Regions from separate parts of the Pseudomonas sp. PSE1(2024) genome, predicted to be linked through region 1. Evidence: predicted binding sites of a transcription regulator. Region 1 holds the regulator's gene; the other holds the start of a gene.

The links. The regulator FliA, encoded in region 1, starts transcription of late flagellar genes. The targets are predictions, from matches to a motif close to CTAAAGTTTNNNNNNNNNNNGCCGNTAA.
Positions count from the first base shown of each region.
Region 2: ABTV87_RS28590 (methyl-accepting chemotaxis protein) is a predicted target of FliA. The motif match lies at 5,159-5,186, and genes of this name have one in related genera.

Region 1 is NZ_CP158967.1:1,761,686-1,769,256, forward strand. It holds gene flhA (flagellar biosynthesis protein FlhA) at 1-424, shown strand, start outside; gene flhF (flagellar biosynthesis protein FlhF) at 436-1,776, shown strand; gene fleN (flagellar synthesis regulator FleN) at 1,890-2,720, shown strand; gene fliA (RNA polymerase sigma factor FliA) at 2,717-3,457, shown strand; gene ABTV87_RS07970 (chemotaxis response regulator CheY) at 3,625-3,996, shown strand; gene ABTV87_RS07975 (protein phosphatase CheZ) at 4,015-4,803, shown strand; gene ABTV87_RS07980 (chemotaxis protein CheA) at 5,107-7,377, shown strand; gene ABTV87_RS07985 (protein-glutamate methylesterase/protein-glutamine glutaminase) at 7,427-7,571, shown strand, end outside.
Region 2 is NZ_CP158967.1:6,254,757-6,262,327, reverse strand. It holds gene rep (DNA helicase Rep) at 1-592, opposite strand, end outside; gene ABTV87_RS28605 (putative bifunctional diguanylate cyclase/phosphodiesterase) at 857-2,527, shown strand; gene ABTV87_RS28600 (NorM family multidrug efflux MATE transporter) at 2,635-4,029, opposite strand; gene ABTV87_RS28595 (LysR substrate-binding domain-containing protein) at 4,188-5,108, shown strand; gene ABTV87_RS28590 (methyl-accepting chemotaxis protein) at 5,289-7,265, shown strand; gene ABTV87_RS28585 (YifB family Mg chelatase-like AAA ATPase) at 7,371-7,571, opposite strand, start outside.

The DNA.
Region 1 (7,571 bases):
CATCGCCAACAATGCCGCCAAGAGTCAAGATACCGCCGCTTTGGTGGCCGCTGTGCGGGTCGGCGTATCCCGCGCCATCGTCCAAAGCATTGTAGGGACTGAGTCGGAGCTGCCAGTTATCACGCTGGAGCCAAGGTTGGAACAAATATTGCTCAATAGTCTGCAGAAGGCAGGACAAGGCTCGGAAGAGGGCGTTCTGCTGGAGCCGAGCATGGCCGAGAAGCTGCAGCGTTCGCTGATCGAAGCGGCGCAGCGCCAGGAAATGCAAGGTCAGCCGGTGATCCTGTTGGTAGCAGGCCCGGTTCGCGCGATGCTCTCGCGCTTTGGTCGCCTGGCAGTTCCCGGACTGCATGTGCTGGCCTACCAGGAAATTCCGGACAACAAGCAAGTGACCATCGTTGCGACAGTAGGGCCCAACGGCTGAGGTAGTGGTTTATGCAAGTTAAGCGTTTTTTCGCCGCCGATATGCGTCAGGCCATGAAGCTGGTTCGTGATGAGCTGGGCGCTGATGCCGCCATCATTGGCAACCGCCGCATCGCCGGCGGCGTCGAGCTGACGGCGGCGCTCGATTACAAACTGTCGGCGCTGGCCCCGCGTGTTCCGAACATGGAACTCGAGGATGAGCTGCGCAAGACCCAGTCGCGCATCGTCACCGCCCAGGCCGAGCTGAGCCTGCGTGGCGAAGCCGACGGCAACACCAATCGCCAGTTGTTCGCCGGGCTGCCGTTGACGGCCGGCCTGCCGCTGACCGCTGCCGAACCGCTGACCGAACCGACCTACGAAGCTCCGGCCCGCCCGGCACCGGCGCCTGCACCGGTTTCCGCTGGCGTTGACCCGCGTGCTCTGGACTCGATGCGTTTCGAACTCAACAGCCTGCGCGAACTGATGGAAGTGCAACTCGGCACTCTGGCCTGGAACCAGCTGCAAGGCAGCCGTCCGGCTCAGGCCAATCTGTATCGTCGTCTGCAACGCATCGGTTTGTCCGGCCCCTTGTCCCGTGATCTGCTGTCGATGATCACCGAGATCGACGAACCGCGTCAGGCCTGGCGCATGCTGCTGGCGCACCTGGCGCGGATGATTGCTGTACCGGAAGTCGAGCCGCTGGAAGAGGGCGGTGTGATTGCCATGGTCGGTCCTGCCGGCATGGGCAAGACCACCACGCTGGCCAAGCTGGCCGCCCGCTACGTGCTCAAGTACGGCGCGCAGAACATCGCGCTGGTGAGCATGGACAGTTTCCGTATCGGCGCGCAGGAGCAGCTCAAGACGCTGGGCCGCATCCTCAATGTGTCGGTGACCCACGTCGATCCGGGCCAGTCCCTGGTGCAGGCGCTGGATCCACTGCTGCGCAAACGCGTGGTGCTGATCGATACCGCCGGCCTGCAAGCCAGCGATCCGGCCTTGCGCATGCAGCTGGAAAGTCTGGCCGGTCGTGGCATTCGCTCAAAAAATTATCTGGTGCTGGCAACCACCAGCCAGAAACAGGTTCTAACCGCCGCTTATCACAGTTACAAGCGTTGCGGGCTGGCCGGGTGCATCCTGACTAAACTGGATGAGACGGCAAGCCTTGGCGAAGTGCTGAGCCTGGCGATCAGTCACGAACTGCCGGTCGCCTACCTGACCGATGGGCCGCGTATTCCGGATGATCTGCATCTGCCGCGCCGTCATCAACTGGTCAGCCGCGCCGTCAGTGTGCAAATGCAGGAAGAACCCAGCGAAGAAGCCATGGCTGACATGTTCGCTGATATCTACCACAGTCCGACCAAGCAGGTTGGCTGAGGTAATGAACCGTTTTTGTACCTACATCGATGGTCTGCCATGCATTGTTCCGGTTGTGAACGCGCAGCCAGTAATGTGGCCTCCGTCTATGCAAGACAAGGTAAAGAAATAACATGGGCAGCATGCATCCCGTACAGGTGATCGCGGTGACCGGCGGCAAAGGTGGCGTCGGCAAGACTAATGTGTCAGTGAACTTGTCCCTGGCGCTGGCAGAGCTTGGCCGTCGGGTCATGCTGCTGGACGCCGACCTGGGGCTGGCGAACGTCGACGTTCTGCTGGGCCTCACACCCAAACGCACCCTGGCCGACGTGATCGAAGGCCGCTGCGAGCTGCGCGACGTGCTGTTGCAAGGCCCCGGCGGGATCCGCATCGTGCCGGCCGCTTCCGGCACCCAGAGCATGGTTCACCTGAGCCCGGCCCAGCATGCCGGCCTGATTCAGGCGTTCAGCGACATCGGCGACAATCTCGATGTACTGGTGATCGACACCGCTGCGGGTATTGGTGACTCGGTAGTCAGTTTCGTTCGCGCAGCGCAAGAAGTCTTGCTGGTGGTCTGCGACGAGCCGACCTCGATCACCGACGCCTACGCGCTGATCAAGCTGCTCAACCGCGATTACGGCATGAACCGCTTCCGCGTCCTGGCCAACATGGCCCAGAGCCCGCAGGAAGGTCGCAATCTGTTCGCCAAGTTGACCAAGGTCACGGATCGCTTCCTCGACGTCGCCCTACAATACGTCGGCGCGGTGCCCTACGACGAAAGCGTGCGCAAGGCGGTGCAGAAGCAGCGTGCGGTCTATGAAGCCTTCCCGCGTTCCAAGTGCGCACTGGCGTTCAAGGCGATCGCACAGAAGGTCGACACCTGGCCGCTGCCCGCCAACCCGCGCGGCCACCTCGAATTTTTCGTCGAGCGCCTCGTGCAGCAAACGGCAGGACCTGTGCTATGACCGCCAGCGGTATGAACCTTTACAAAAAGTCGGCGCGTGACGCGCAGTACGAGCTGATCGAGCGTTACGCGCCACTGGTCAAACGCATCGCCTACCACTTGCTGGCGCGATTGCCGGCCAGTGTGCAGGTCGAAGACCTGATCCAGGCCGGGATGATCGGCCTGCTTGAAGTCTCGACCAAATACGACGCCAGCAAGGGCGCCAGTTTTGAAACGTACGCGGGCATCCGGATCCGCGGTGCGATGCTCGATGAAGTCCGTAAGGGGGACTGGGCGCCACGCTCGGTTCACCGCAATACCCGTATGGTCAGCGACGCGATTCGCTCGATTGAAGCTAAAACCGGCCGTGACGCTAAAGATCACGAAGTTGCGGCCGAACTCCAATTGAGTCTCGACGATTACTACGGGATTTTGAACGACACCCTGGGCAGCCGGCTGTTCAGTTTCGACGACCTGTTGCAGGACGGCGAACACGAAGGGCTGCACGAGGATGGCGCCAGTGCTCATCTGGAGCCGTCGCGCGATCTGGAAGACGAACGTTTCCAGGCCGCGCTGGCGGACGCGATTGCCAATTTGCCGGAGCGTGAGCGACTGGTGTTGGCGCTGTACTACGACGAAGAGCTGAACCTCAAGGAAATCGGTGAAGTCCTTGGCGTCAGTGAATCGCGGGTCAGCCAGTTACACAGCCAGTGCGCGGCCCGCTTGCGGGGGCGTTTGGGGGAGTGGCGAGCGCGCTGAAGGCAGTGTGGGGACACTGCGAACGAGGCTGGTGCGGTGGTGAACGGCACCGGTCTTGCTCTGTTGTGCTCCAGACAGTCATCGAGTGTTTTGCCGGATTGATTGAAATGGCGCGTCCAGGTGCTGGACGCGTTTAAGACTGCTTGGAGGTCGAATTGAACAAAGACATGAAAATCCTCATCGTTGATGACTTCTCAACGATGCGGCGGATCATCAAGAACCTGTTGCGTGATCTCGGGTTCACCAACACCGTTGAAGCCGACGATGGCACCACTGCCATTCCGGTGCTCAACAGCGGCAGCATCGACTTTCTGGTGACCGACTGGAACATGCCCGGCATGACCGGTATCGACCTGCTGCGCCACGTGCGCGCCGATGAAAAGCTCAAGCACCTGCCAGTGCTGATGGTGACCGCTGAAGCCAAGCGCGAGCAGATCATCGAAGCGGCCCAGGCCGGCGTGAACGGCTATGTGGTCAAACCTTTCACGGCCCAGGCGTTGAAAGAAAAAATCGAGAAGATTTTCGAACGCATCGGCTGATGAACGCGCGGGGGAGCTATGGAGCATAAAGAATCTTCACAGGGCGACTTCGAGTCGACCCTGAAAAAACACGCGGTCGAACTGGTCGAAAGCCTTGAAAAGGGCAGGTTCGGCGACGCTGTGCAACTGATCCATGAGCTCAATCAGACCCGTGACCGTGGCCTGTACCAGGAAGTGGGCAAGCTCACGCGTGAACTGCACAGTGCGATCGTCAATTTCCAGATCGATCCGCACATGCCGCAGGCTGAGGAAGTGTCGCAAATCACCGACGCTACCGAGCGCCTGGGCTACGTGGTCAAACTGACCGAAGCTGCCGCCAACCGCACCATGGATCTGGTGGAAAGCGCGACCCCTGTGGTCAATGGCCTGGCTGACGAAGCCCAGGCCTTGAGCGCCGATTGGGGCCGCTTCATGCGCCGTGAGGTCGGGGCTGAAGAGTTCCGTGAACTGGCGCGCCGGGTCGACGGTTTTCTGGCACGCAGCAGCGCGGACAACCGCGCGGTGTCGAGCAATCTGAACGACATTCTGCTCGCCCAGGATTACCAGGACCTCACCGGTCAGGTGATCAAGCGCGTGACCCAATTGGTCACCGAAGTCGAAAGCAACCTGCTCAAGCTCGTGCTCATGGCCAGCCAGGTGGACCGCTTTGCGGGCATCGAACATGACCGTGCGGCGATGCTTGCTGAAAAAGATCCACAAAAACATCTCTCGCAGGGTGAAGGTCCGCAGATTCATGCCGATAAACGAGAAGACGTTGTGTCCGGTCAGGACGATGTGGACGATTTGCTATCCAGCCTTGGATTTTGAGTTTTTTTGGGTTTTGTTAGGTCGTGATGTCGGTTAATGCCGGGTCGCGCCGCGCCCCACAAGGCGCAAGACTAGGCACGAGGAGAGTGGTTTGGTTTTTCCAAATGAACGACGAGTAACGACGGATTGCGCCTTGTGGGGCGCGGCCCGGAGGGTTGGGTTTGTGAGCGCGCCATGCTGCGTTGCGAGCCTTGATAAGGAAACGACCCTTATCGGCGGCTCGCGCCTTGCCTGGCACGCTCACAAACCCAACGCGACCCGGCATTAACCGACATCACGACCTACTGTAGGAGCACCCCATTAATGAGCTTCGGCGCCGATGAAGAGATCCTTCAGGATTTCCTGGTTGAGGCCGGCGAGATTCTTGAGCAACTGTCCGAACAACTGGTCGAGCTGGAAAGCCGCCCGGATGACGCAGATCTGCTCAACGCAATTTTTCGCGGTTTCCACACTGTAAAAGGGGGCGCCGGCTTCCTTCAGCTCAACGAGCTGGTGGAGTGCTGTCACATCGCCGAAAACGTGTTCGACATCCTGCGCAAGGGTGAACGACGCGTCGATGCAGAACTGATGGACGTGGTGCTCGAAGCGCTGGACGCGGTGAACAGCATGTTCAGCGAAGTCCGCGATCGCAGCCCGATCACCGCCGCCACCCCGGAACTGCTGGCCGCCCTGGCGCGTCTGGCCGAACCGCAATCGGCGGATGAAGCCCCGGCCTCGCCTGTTGCCGAGATGATCGAAGAACTGGTCGTCGAAGGCGATTCGGGCGACATCACCGATAACGAATTTGAACAGTTGCTGGACTCGCTGAACGCCGTCAAGGCCGAAGCCGAAGCCCCGGCGGCTGCCGCTGCACCTGCTTCCACCGAAGCGGCCAGCGATGAAATCACCGACGCCGAGTTCGAGTCGCTGCTCGACCAGTTGCATGGCAAAGGCCAGTTCGCGGCCGACGCCGTAGCTCCGGCTGCTGCGGCACCTGCTGCCCCAGCGGCGGGCGACAGCTCCGACATCACCGACGACGAATTCGAAGCCTTGCTCGATCAGTTGCACGGCAAGGGCAACTTTGCCGTTGATGCGCTGGAATCGGCGATTGCTTCGGTGCCTGCGCCTGCTGCTCCGGCAGCGGCTGCGGCCGGTAGCGATCTGATCTCCGATCACGAGTTCGAATCGCTGCTCGACGATCTGCATGGCAAAGGCAAGTTCACTGACGTCGCCACCGGTGCGGTCGTGACTGCCGGCAATGCTTCGGCGGTTGCAACGCCTGCTGCGAAGGCCCCGGCCGCTGCGGCAAAACCTGCTGCAAAAGCGCCTGAGCCGAAAGCCGAACCGGCCAAGCCGGCTGCCGCTGCTGCACCGGCTCCGGCCCGTGCTCCGGCGACTCCGCCACCGGAAAAACCGGCGAGCGAAGCCGAGACTACCGTGCGTGTGGACACTGCACGTCTCGACGAAATCATGAACATGGTCGGCGAACTGGTGCTGGTGCGTAACCGTCTGGTGCGCCTGGGCCTGAACAGCGGCGACGAGTCGATGCAGAAGGCCGTGTCGAACCTCGACGTGGTCACCGCCGACTTGCAGACCGCGGTGATGAAGACCAGGATGCAGCCGATCAAGAAAGTCTTCGGCCGCTTCCCGCGTCTGGTTCGCGACCTGGCACGCCAGCTCAAGAAAGAGATCAACCTGGAACTGGTGGGCGAAGAGACCGACCTCGACAAGAACCTCGTCGAGGCCCTGGCCGACCCGCTGGTCCACTTGGTGCGCAACGCGGTCGACCACGGCATCGAGTCGCCGGAAGAACGTGAAGCGTCGGGCAAGGCCCGTGGCGGCAAGGTGATTCTGGCGGCCGAGCAGGAAGGCGACCACATCCTGCTGTCGATCTCCGACGACGGCAAAGGCATGGACCCGAACGTCCTGCGCGCCATCGCCGTGAAACGCGGTGTGATGGACAAGGATGCCGCCGATCGCCTGAGCGACACCGAGTGCTACAACCTGATTTTCGCCCCGGGTTTCTCGACCAAGACCGAGATCTCCGACGTGTCCGGCCGTGGTGTGGGCATGGACGTGGTGAAGACCAAGATTTCCCAGCTCAACGGTTCGATCAACATCTACTCGACCAAGGGCCAGGGCTCGAAGATCGTCATCAAGGTGCCGCTGACGCTGGCGATCATGCCGACCCTGATGGTGATGCTCGGCAATCAGGCGTTCGCGTTCCCGCTGGTGAACGTCAACGAAATCTTCCACCTCGACCTGTCGACCACCAACGTGGTGGATGGCCAGGAAGTGGTGATCGTGCGGGACAAGGCGCTGCCATTGTTCTACCTCAAGCGCTGGCTGGTCAGCTCCGCCGCTCACGAAGAGCAGCGCGAAGGCCATGTGGTGATCCTTTCGGTGGGCACCCAGCGGATCGGCTTCGTCGTCGATCAACTGGTCGGCCAGGAAGAAGTGGTCATCAAGCCATTGGGCAAGATGCTCCAGGGAACTCCGGGCATGTCCGGCGCCACCATCACCGGTGACGGCCGCATTGCACTGATTCTCGATGTTCCGAGCATGCTCAAGCGTTACGCCGCACGGCGTATTTGAATCCGGGGCGGCGGGGCGACAACGTCCCGCCGCACCTAATGGAGTGTTTATGGCAGTCAAAGTCCTGGTGGTGGACGATTCGGGTTTTTTCCGCCGCCGCGTCTCGGAAATTCTTTCAGCGGATCCGAGCATCCAGGTTGTCGGCACGGCAACCAACGGTAAAGAGGCGATCGATCAGGCCCTGGCCCTCAAGC
Region 2 (7,571 bases), 2.0 Mb from region 1:
CGTGCTCTTCGAAGAGTTTCACCGGCAGCAGGATCAGGTCGTCGAAGTCCACCGCGTTGAACGCCTTGAGCGTGCGCTGATAGTGGGTGTAGACGATGGCGGCGGTCTGTTCCTTGGGGTTGCGGGCGTTTTCCAGGGCCTGGGCCGGCAGGATCAGGTCGTTTTTCCAGGCGCCGATCATGTTCTTGATCTCGTCGACGCCGTCGTCGCCTGCATATTCCTTCTGCATGATGTCGGTCATCAGCGACTTGACGTCGGTTTCGTCGAAGATCGAGAAACCGGGTTTGTAGCCCAGCCGTTCATGTTCCTTGCGGATGATGTTCAGGCCCAGGTTGTGGAAGGTGCAGACCGTCAGGCCGCGACCTTCGCCGGCACGCAGCAGCGTGCCGACCCGTTCCTTCATCTCGCGCGCGGCCTTGTTAGTGAAGGTCATGGCGACGATGTACTGGGCACGGATGCCGCAGTTCTGGATCAGGTGCGCAATCTTGCGCGTGATCACGCTGGTCTTGCCGGAGCCAGCACCGGCGAGCACCAATAGAGGGCCGCCGACGTAGTTCACGGCTTCTTGCTGCCGGGGATTGAGTCGGGACATACGAAAATTCGGGAGTCGTTGACGAAATGGGCCGGCATTTTAACAGGCTCAGCGATTTGTGCTGCTCTCTCCGACTTGTGACGCAGCACGCGATTCAAATTTGCCGGTTTTGTTACTTTCACGCAGGATGCGCGGTGATTTTGCGGCTAATGTTCTCATTCGTGACACAAAATAACGTTTTGATAACCGTTGTCGTTTGGTCATTGGTAGCCGCAACGGCATAATGTCCGCCGCCCACATCATTGCAGAGTCTAGGGAGTCAGCTTGACTACGCCTGTCGAACCCTTGCGTTTGCTGCTACTGGCCGAAGAGCCAGCGTGGACAGCGTTATTGCGCGAGTGTCTGGCTCCGTTGGGGAGTGCGGCGGTGCAGATCAGCGCGCCGAACTGGGAGTCGGTCAGCAGTCTGTTCGAAGACAACCGCCACGCGGTGTTGTTGACCGTTCCCGCGTTGCAGCCGGCGCCCGGCCGTTGCAGCCTGCCGACGGTATTGCTTCTGGAACACGAACCGGCGACCGCGCCCGATGGCGTCAGCGACTGGCTGGTGTTCGATGCCCTCGATGCCGGCATGCTCCGGCGTTGCCTGCGGCATGTGCGCGAACGCGGCGTGCTGGAAAACACCCTGCAACGCCTGGCCGAACAGGATCCGCTGACCGGCATCGCCAACCGTCAGGGCTTCCAGACCCTGCTTACGGCGCGCCTCGCCGAAAACGACGGCCGCGGCCTGGCCCTCGGGCACCTCGACCTCGACAACTTCCGCCACGCCAACGACGCCCTTGGCCACCAGGCCGGCGACCGCCTGATCCTGCAAGTCGTCGCACGGCTGAAAAGTCAGCTGGAAGTCGGCGATCAACTGGCGCGCCTGGGCAGCGATGAATTCGCCCTGCTGATCGATACCCGCCGCGCCCCGCAACGGGCGGAATGGATGGCCGAACGGATCACCGAAGCTCTGGCTGAACCTTACTGGGTCGACGGCGAAAGCCTTTTGATCGGCTCCAGCCTCGGCATCGCCCATGCCCGCGCCCAGGGCGGCGCCGATCCGCTGATGTGGCACGCGCACATCGCCATGCAGCAGGCCAAGAGCACTCAGGGCTGCACCTTTCACATCTTCAACGAGCGGATCAACCGCAACGCGCGGAGCATGGCCGACCTCGAAAGCGAGCTGCGCCGGGCCTTGCGTCGCGATGAGCTGGAGCTGCATTACCAGCCGCGCCTGAATATGCAGGACGGCCAGATCGTCGGCCTCGAAGCCTTGGTGCGCTGGCGCCACAGCGAACGCGGCCTGCTACCACCGAGCGAATTCGTGCCGCTGGCCGAGCAGAGCGGCTTGATCGTGCCGCTGGGTTACTGGGTGATTTCCCGGGCCTTGCGCGATATGCAGGCGTTGCGCGAACGCGGATTGCCGGCGCTGCATATGGCGATCAACCTGTCGTTCCGCCAGTTTCAGGACAGCCAGTTGCTGCCGACGCTCAGCCGCTTGATCGCCGAGCGCGGTGTCGAGGCGCAATGGCTGGAATTCGAACTCACCGAAACCGCCGTGATGCGCCGCAGCGATCTGGTCAAGCAGACCATGGACGCTCTCGGTCGCCTCGGCGTGCGTTTCTCGCTGGATGACTTCGGCACCGGGTTCTCGTCGTTCGTGCACCTCAACAGCCTGCCGATCACCTTGCTGAAGATCGACAAGAGTTTCGTCGGCGGCATGGAGCAGCGCGAAGAGAACCGCAAACTGGTGCACGCGATGATCAACCTCGCGCACAACCTGCATCTGGAAGTGGTGGCCGAAGGGGTGGAAACCCGCGAGCAGCTGGATCTGCTTCGCGGGTTCGGTTGCGATCAGGTGCAGGGTTACCTGATCAGCAAGCCGTTGCCGTTGGCGGAACTGATTGATTATCTGGTGGCTGATGCCAGTCAGCCACCGCTGGGAATCGTGGTTTAGCCTCAAGACCCTGTGGGAGCGAGCTTGCTCGCGATGGCGGAGTATCAGTCGAACGATTAGTCACTGACACACCCTTATCGCGAGCAAGCTCGCTCCCACAGTGAAACTCACTCGGGCTGAGCGATCTTGAAGTCTTGAGGTTGCGGCTCGAGCCGAATCATCCGCTTCATCTTCCATTCGAACGCCAGCGTCAGGCTCACCGCCGCACACGCCAGCCCCAGCGCCAGGCCCCACCAGACGCCGGTCGGCCCCCAGTGCAGATGGAACGCCATCAGCCACGCCGCCGGCGCGCCGATCAGCCAATAGCAACCGAGCCCGACCAGGAATGTGGTCTTGGCATCCTTGAGCCCGCGAATGCAGCCCATGGCAATCGTCTGCGTGCCGTCGAACAGCTCGAACCACGCCGCCACGGCCAGCAGGCTCACCGCCAGACGAATCACCTCGGCAAACGCCGGGTTGTTATGGTCGAGGAACAAACCGACCAACTGATTCGGCAGCAACCAGAACACCATCGCAAACCCCAGCATCACCACTGCGCCAAAGACGATGCCGACCCGCCCGGACATCCGCGCATCGCTCAATTGCCCGGCGCCGTAATGCTGGCCGACGCGCATGGTGATCGCATACGACATCCCCGCCGGAACCATGAACGCCACCGAGACGATTTGCAGGGCGATCTGGTGCGCCGCCAGTTGCGTACTGCCCATGGTGCCCATGCACAGCGCCGCGAAGGCGAACAGCCCGACTTCCACCGCGTAGGTGCCGCCAATCGGCAGGCCCAAACGCCAGAGTTCTTTGAGGTATTGCCGGTTCGGCCGCGACAGGCCCTCGCGCAACGGGTACGCGTCGTAGGCCGGATGCCGACGAATGTGCCAGGCCAGTGCAAGCGCCATGCAGTTGGCGACAATCGCCGTGACCAGGCCGATACCGGTCAGCCCGAGTTTCGGCAGGCCGAACATGCCGGTGATCAGCGCGTAATTGAGCAGGAAGTTGGCCACCGTGCCGGCGAGGCTGATGACCATCACCGGCGTTGCCCGGCCGATGGCGCTGGTGAAACCGCGCAGGGCCATGAAGCTCAGGTAGCCGGGCAGGGCGAAGGGCAGGGCGATCAGGAACTGCCCGGCGGCGTTGACGTTGGTCTCGGTCTGGCCGAACAGCAACAGCACCGGTTTCAGATTCCACAACAACAACCCGGCACCGAGCGCCATCAGCCACGCCAGCCACAGGCCGGCCTGAGTCAGGCGGGCGGCGCCGATGATGTCGCCGGCGCCCTGACGAATCGCCACCAGAGTGCCGACCGCCGCGATCACGCCGATGCAGAAAATCGACACGAACGAATAGCTCGCTGCGCCCAGACCGCCACCGGCCAGCGCTTCGGGACTGAGGCGCGCCATCATCAAGGTGTCGGTCAGCACCATCAACATGTGCGCCAACTGCGAGGCGATCAACGGCCCCGCCAGCCGCAGGATGGCCCAGAGTTCGGTACGCACAGGACGCTGCATGGCGTTCACATCCTTATAAAAGAGGGAGCAAGAGACCGTCGATTCTCAGGGTTTGGCGCGGGTTGCACAAAGGGATAAAAAGGATGGGTGGCATGATTAAAACTCATCCTGCCGCGATTCTGCTAAGTTGGCGCAATCCCGCCATAGGAGCGCTGTGCATGTCCCGTCGTCTTCCACCCTTGTATGCCCTGCGCGCATTCGAAGCGGCGGCCCGCCACAGTTCGTTCACCCGGGCAGCCGAAGAGTTGTCGATCACTCAAAGTGCGGTGAGCCGACATATTCGTACGCTCGAAGAGCATTTCGCCTGCCGCTTGTTCCACCGCAGCGGGCGCAACCTGCAACTGACCGAGTCGGCGCGCCTGCTGCTGCCGGGCATCCGTGATGGCTTTGCCGCGCTGGAACGGGCCTGCAATACCTTGCGCGCCGAAGATGACATCCTGCGCATGAAAGCCCCGTCGACCCTGACCATGCGCTGGTTGCTGGCGCGGCTCAGTCGCTTCCGTCATCTGCAGCCAGGTAACGAGGTGCAACTGACCAGCGCGTGGATGGACGTGGACTCGGTGGACTTCAACAACGAGCCCTTCGACTGCGCGGTGTTGCTCAGTGACGGGCATTTCCCGCCGGACTGGGAAGCCAGCCTGCTGTTTCCGGAGGAGCTGATTCCGGTCGGCGCGCCGAACCTGCTCAACGATCAGCCGTGGGATGTGGCGCGGCTGGCCAGTGCCGAGTTGCTACACCCGACGCCGGATCGCCGCGACTGGCGCAGTTGGCTGGAACACATGGGGCTGTCGGATCAGGTGTCGCTCAAGGGCGGGCAGGTGTTCGATACCCTGGAACTGGGCATGATCGCGGCGGCTCGGGGCTATGGGGTTTCCATGGGCGATCTGCTGATGGTGGCCGAGGATGTTGCGCAAGGACGCTTGAGTCTGCCGTGGCCGACGGCGGTCGCCAGCGGACTGAATTATTACCTGGTGTGGCCAAAGAGCCGTCCGGGAGGTGAACGTTTGCGCCGCCTCAGCGACTTTCTGCAAGGCGAAGTCCGGGCCATGGCGCTGCCGGCGGTCACGCGCTTGAGCTGAAACGTTCGAGCCTGCACAATGCCGGCCTTTCGCTATACCCCTGCTCATCGCTCAAGTATTCGGTTTTACCGCCGAATACGTGCATGTGGAACCGTCGTGCCGGTGGCCACGATTTACCCCCATTAGAAAATTACCCGAGCTGCGATCAAGGAGGATCGGAAGTTCGGCCAGGAGCTGTCCATGTCTCAACCTCGCGCTCGGATCGCCTCGCAGCTGGGCCTCGCGCTCGCCGTGATACTGGCGATTGTCATCAGCGGCAGTACCGTCTTTGCTTTGCGTTCGCTGGATACCGCCAACCTCGCCACTCGTGAGGAGCACCTCGCCAGTGAAGCGCGTCTGCTCGCCGACCAATTGAGCACCTTTCACGGCACGCTGCGCGAAAGCACCCAGCGTCTGAGCGGGTTGTTCGAGAAGCGCTTCAGCGCCGGCCTGAGCATTCACCCGAGCGAGCCGGTCAATGTCGCGGGCACCCAGACCCCGGGCCTGCACCTGGGCAGCGAAGTGTTGAACAACAACTTCAAGGAAGTCGACGAGTTCAAACAGATGACGGCGGGTGTCGCCACGCTGTTCGTGCGCAGCGGCGAAGACTTCATCCGCGTCAGCACCTCTCTGAGCAAACAGGACGGCACCCGCGCCATCGGCACCGTGCTTGACCACGCTCACCCGGCCTATGCGAAATTGATGGCGGGGCAGGGTTACGTCGGTCGCGCCTTGCTGTTCGATCGTTCCTACATGACTCAGTACACCCCGGTGCGTGACAGCAGCGGCAAGGTGATTGCCGTGTTGTTCGTCGGCTTCGATTACACCGACGCGCAGAACGCCCAGTTCGCCAATCTCAAGCGCTTCCGCATCGGCCAGACCGGCTCGCTGGCGCTGCTGGACGAGAAGAACCAGTGGCTGGTCGCGCCGGCCGGTGTGCAGGCGCTGGATCAAGCGGTTCCTGTGATCAACGGTCTGGCGAAAGCACCGGGTAAAGGACAGTTCTGGAGCGACAAGTCCGAAGACTTCTACAGCATCGCCGTGCCGTTCGAAGGCGGCCCGTGGTCGGTGGTGGCGAGCATGCCGAAAGCCGAGATCCGCGCAGTTACATGGAGCGTCGGCACTCAGCTGGCCATCGGCAGTCTGCTGGCGATGCTGCTGGCGGTCGGTTCCGTGGTCTGGTTGCTGCGCAGCAAGCTGGCGCCGCTGGGTGATCTGGTCCGCCAGGCTGAAGCCCTGGGCGCCGGCGATCTGAGCGTACGTCTGAGCGTGTCGAGCAACGACGAAATTGGCCAGTTGGCTCGCGCGTTCAACCAGATGAGCCAGGCCCTGTCGACCATGGTCGAGCACATCCGCCGCGCCTCGGAAGAGGTCAACCGCCGTGCTCAAGCCCTGTCCGGTCTGTCTGGCGGCGCCTATGAAGGCATGGAGCAACAATCTGGCGAAATCACCAGCATGGCCGGCGCCGTTGAAGAGTTCTCCGCCACGTCGCTGAACATTGCCGACAACATGGGCAACACCCAGCGTCTGGCCCAGGAAAATGCCCAGCAGACCCAGATCGGTCGCACGTCGATGGAAGAAGCGTCTTCCTCGCTGGAGCAGATCGCCGGCGCACTGAAGACCACCGCCACCGTGATCAACACGCTCGGTCAGCGCTCCCAGGAAATCGGCGGCATCGTCAGCGTGATCACCTCGATTGCCGAGCAGACCAACCTGCTGGCACTCAACGCCGCCATCGAAGCGGCCCGTGCCGGTGAACAAGGTCGCGGCTTTGCCGTGGTGGCCGATGAAGTGCGCAATCTGGCGTCCCGCACCCGTCAGGCGACGGACGAAATCTCCGGCATGATCCACAGCATTCAGCAGGAAACCGGTAACGCCATCAGCACCATGGAACAAGGCAACGTGCTGATGCAGGAAGGCCTGTCGCGTAACGCCAATGTCGCTTCGGCGCTGGCGCGGATCGATGAGCAGAGCCGTTCGGCAGGGCAACAGTTTGCGGCGATCACCACCGCGACCCAGGAACAGAGCAGCACCGCGACGCTGTTGAGCAGCAATCTGCAGAGCATCGCGATGGCCAACAGCGAGCAGCGCGAAGTGGTGTCGAACCTGGCAATCACCGCCAAGGAGCTGGAAGGTCTGGCAGCCGACCTGCGCCAAGAGGTCGACCGCTTCCGTTGAGGCGCCTCTGAAATAGCGATCGCGAGCAGGCTCGCTCCCACAGGGTTTTTGTTGGACCTGTGAGAGCGAGCCTGCTTGCGTTTGGGCCCGCCACGACCTCGGCACTTACTGAGTCGCCGGCCGATACTGCAAAGCTTCGGCCAGATGTTCGCGACTGATATCCGCGCGCTTCTCCAGATCCGCCAACGTCCGCGCGACCTTGAGCAGCCGATGCGCCGAGCGCAGCGACAAGGTCAGTCTTTCGCACGCCGTCTCCAGCCAGGTTTCATCGGCTGTGGATAACTTGCAGTGCTTCTTCAGCCCCGG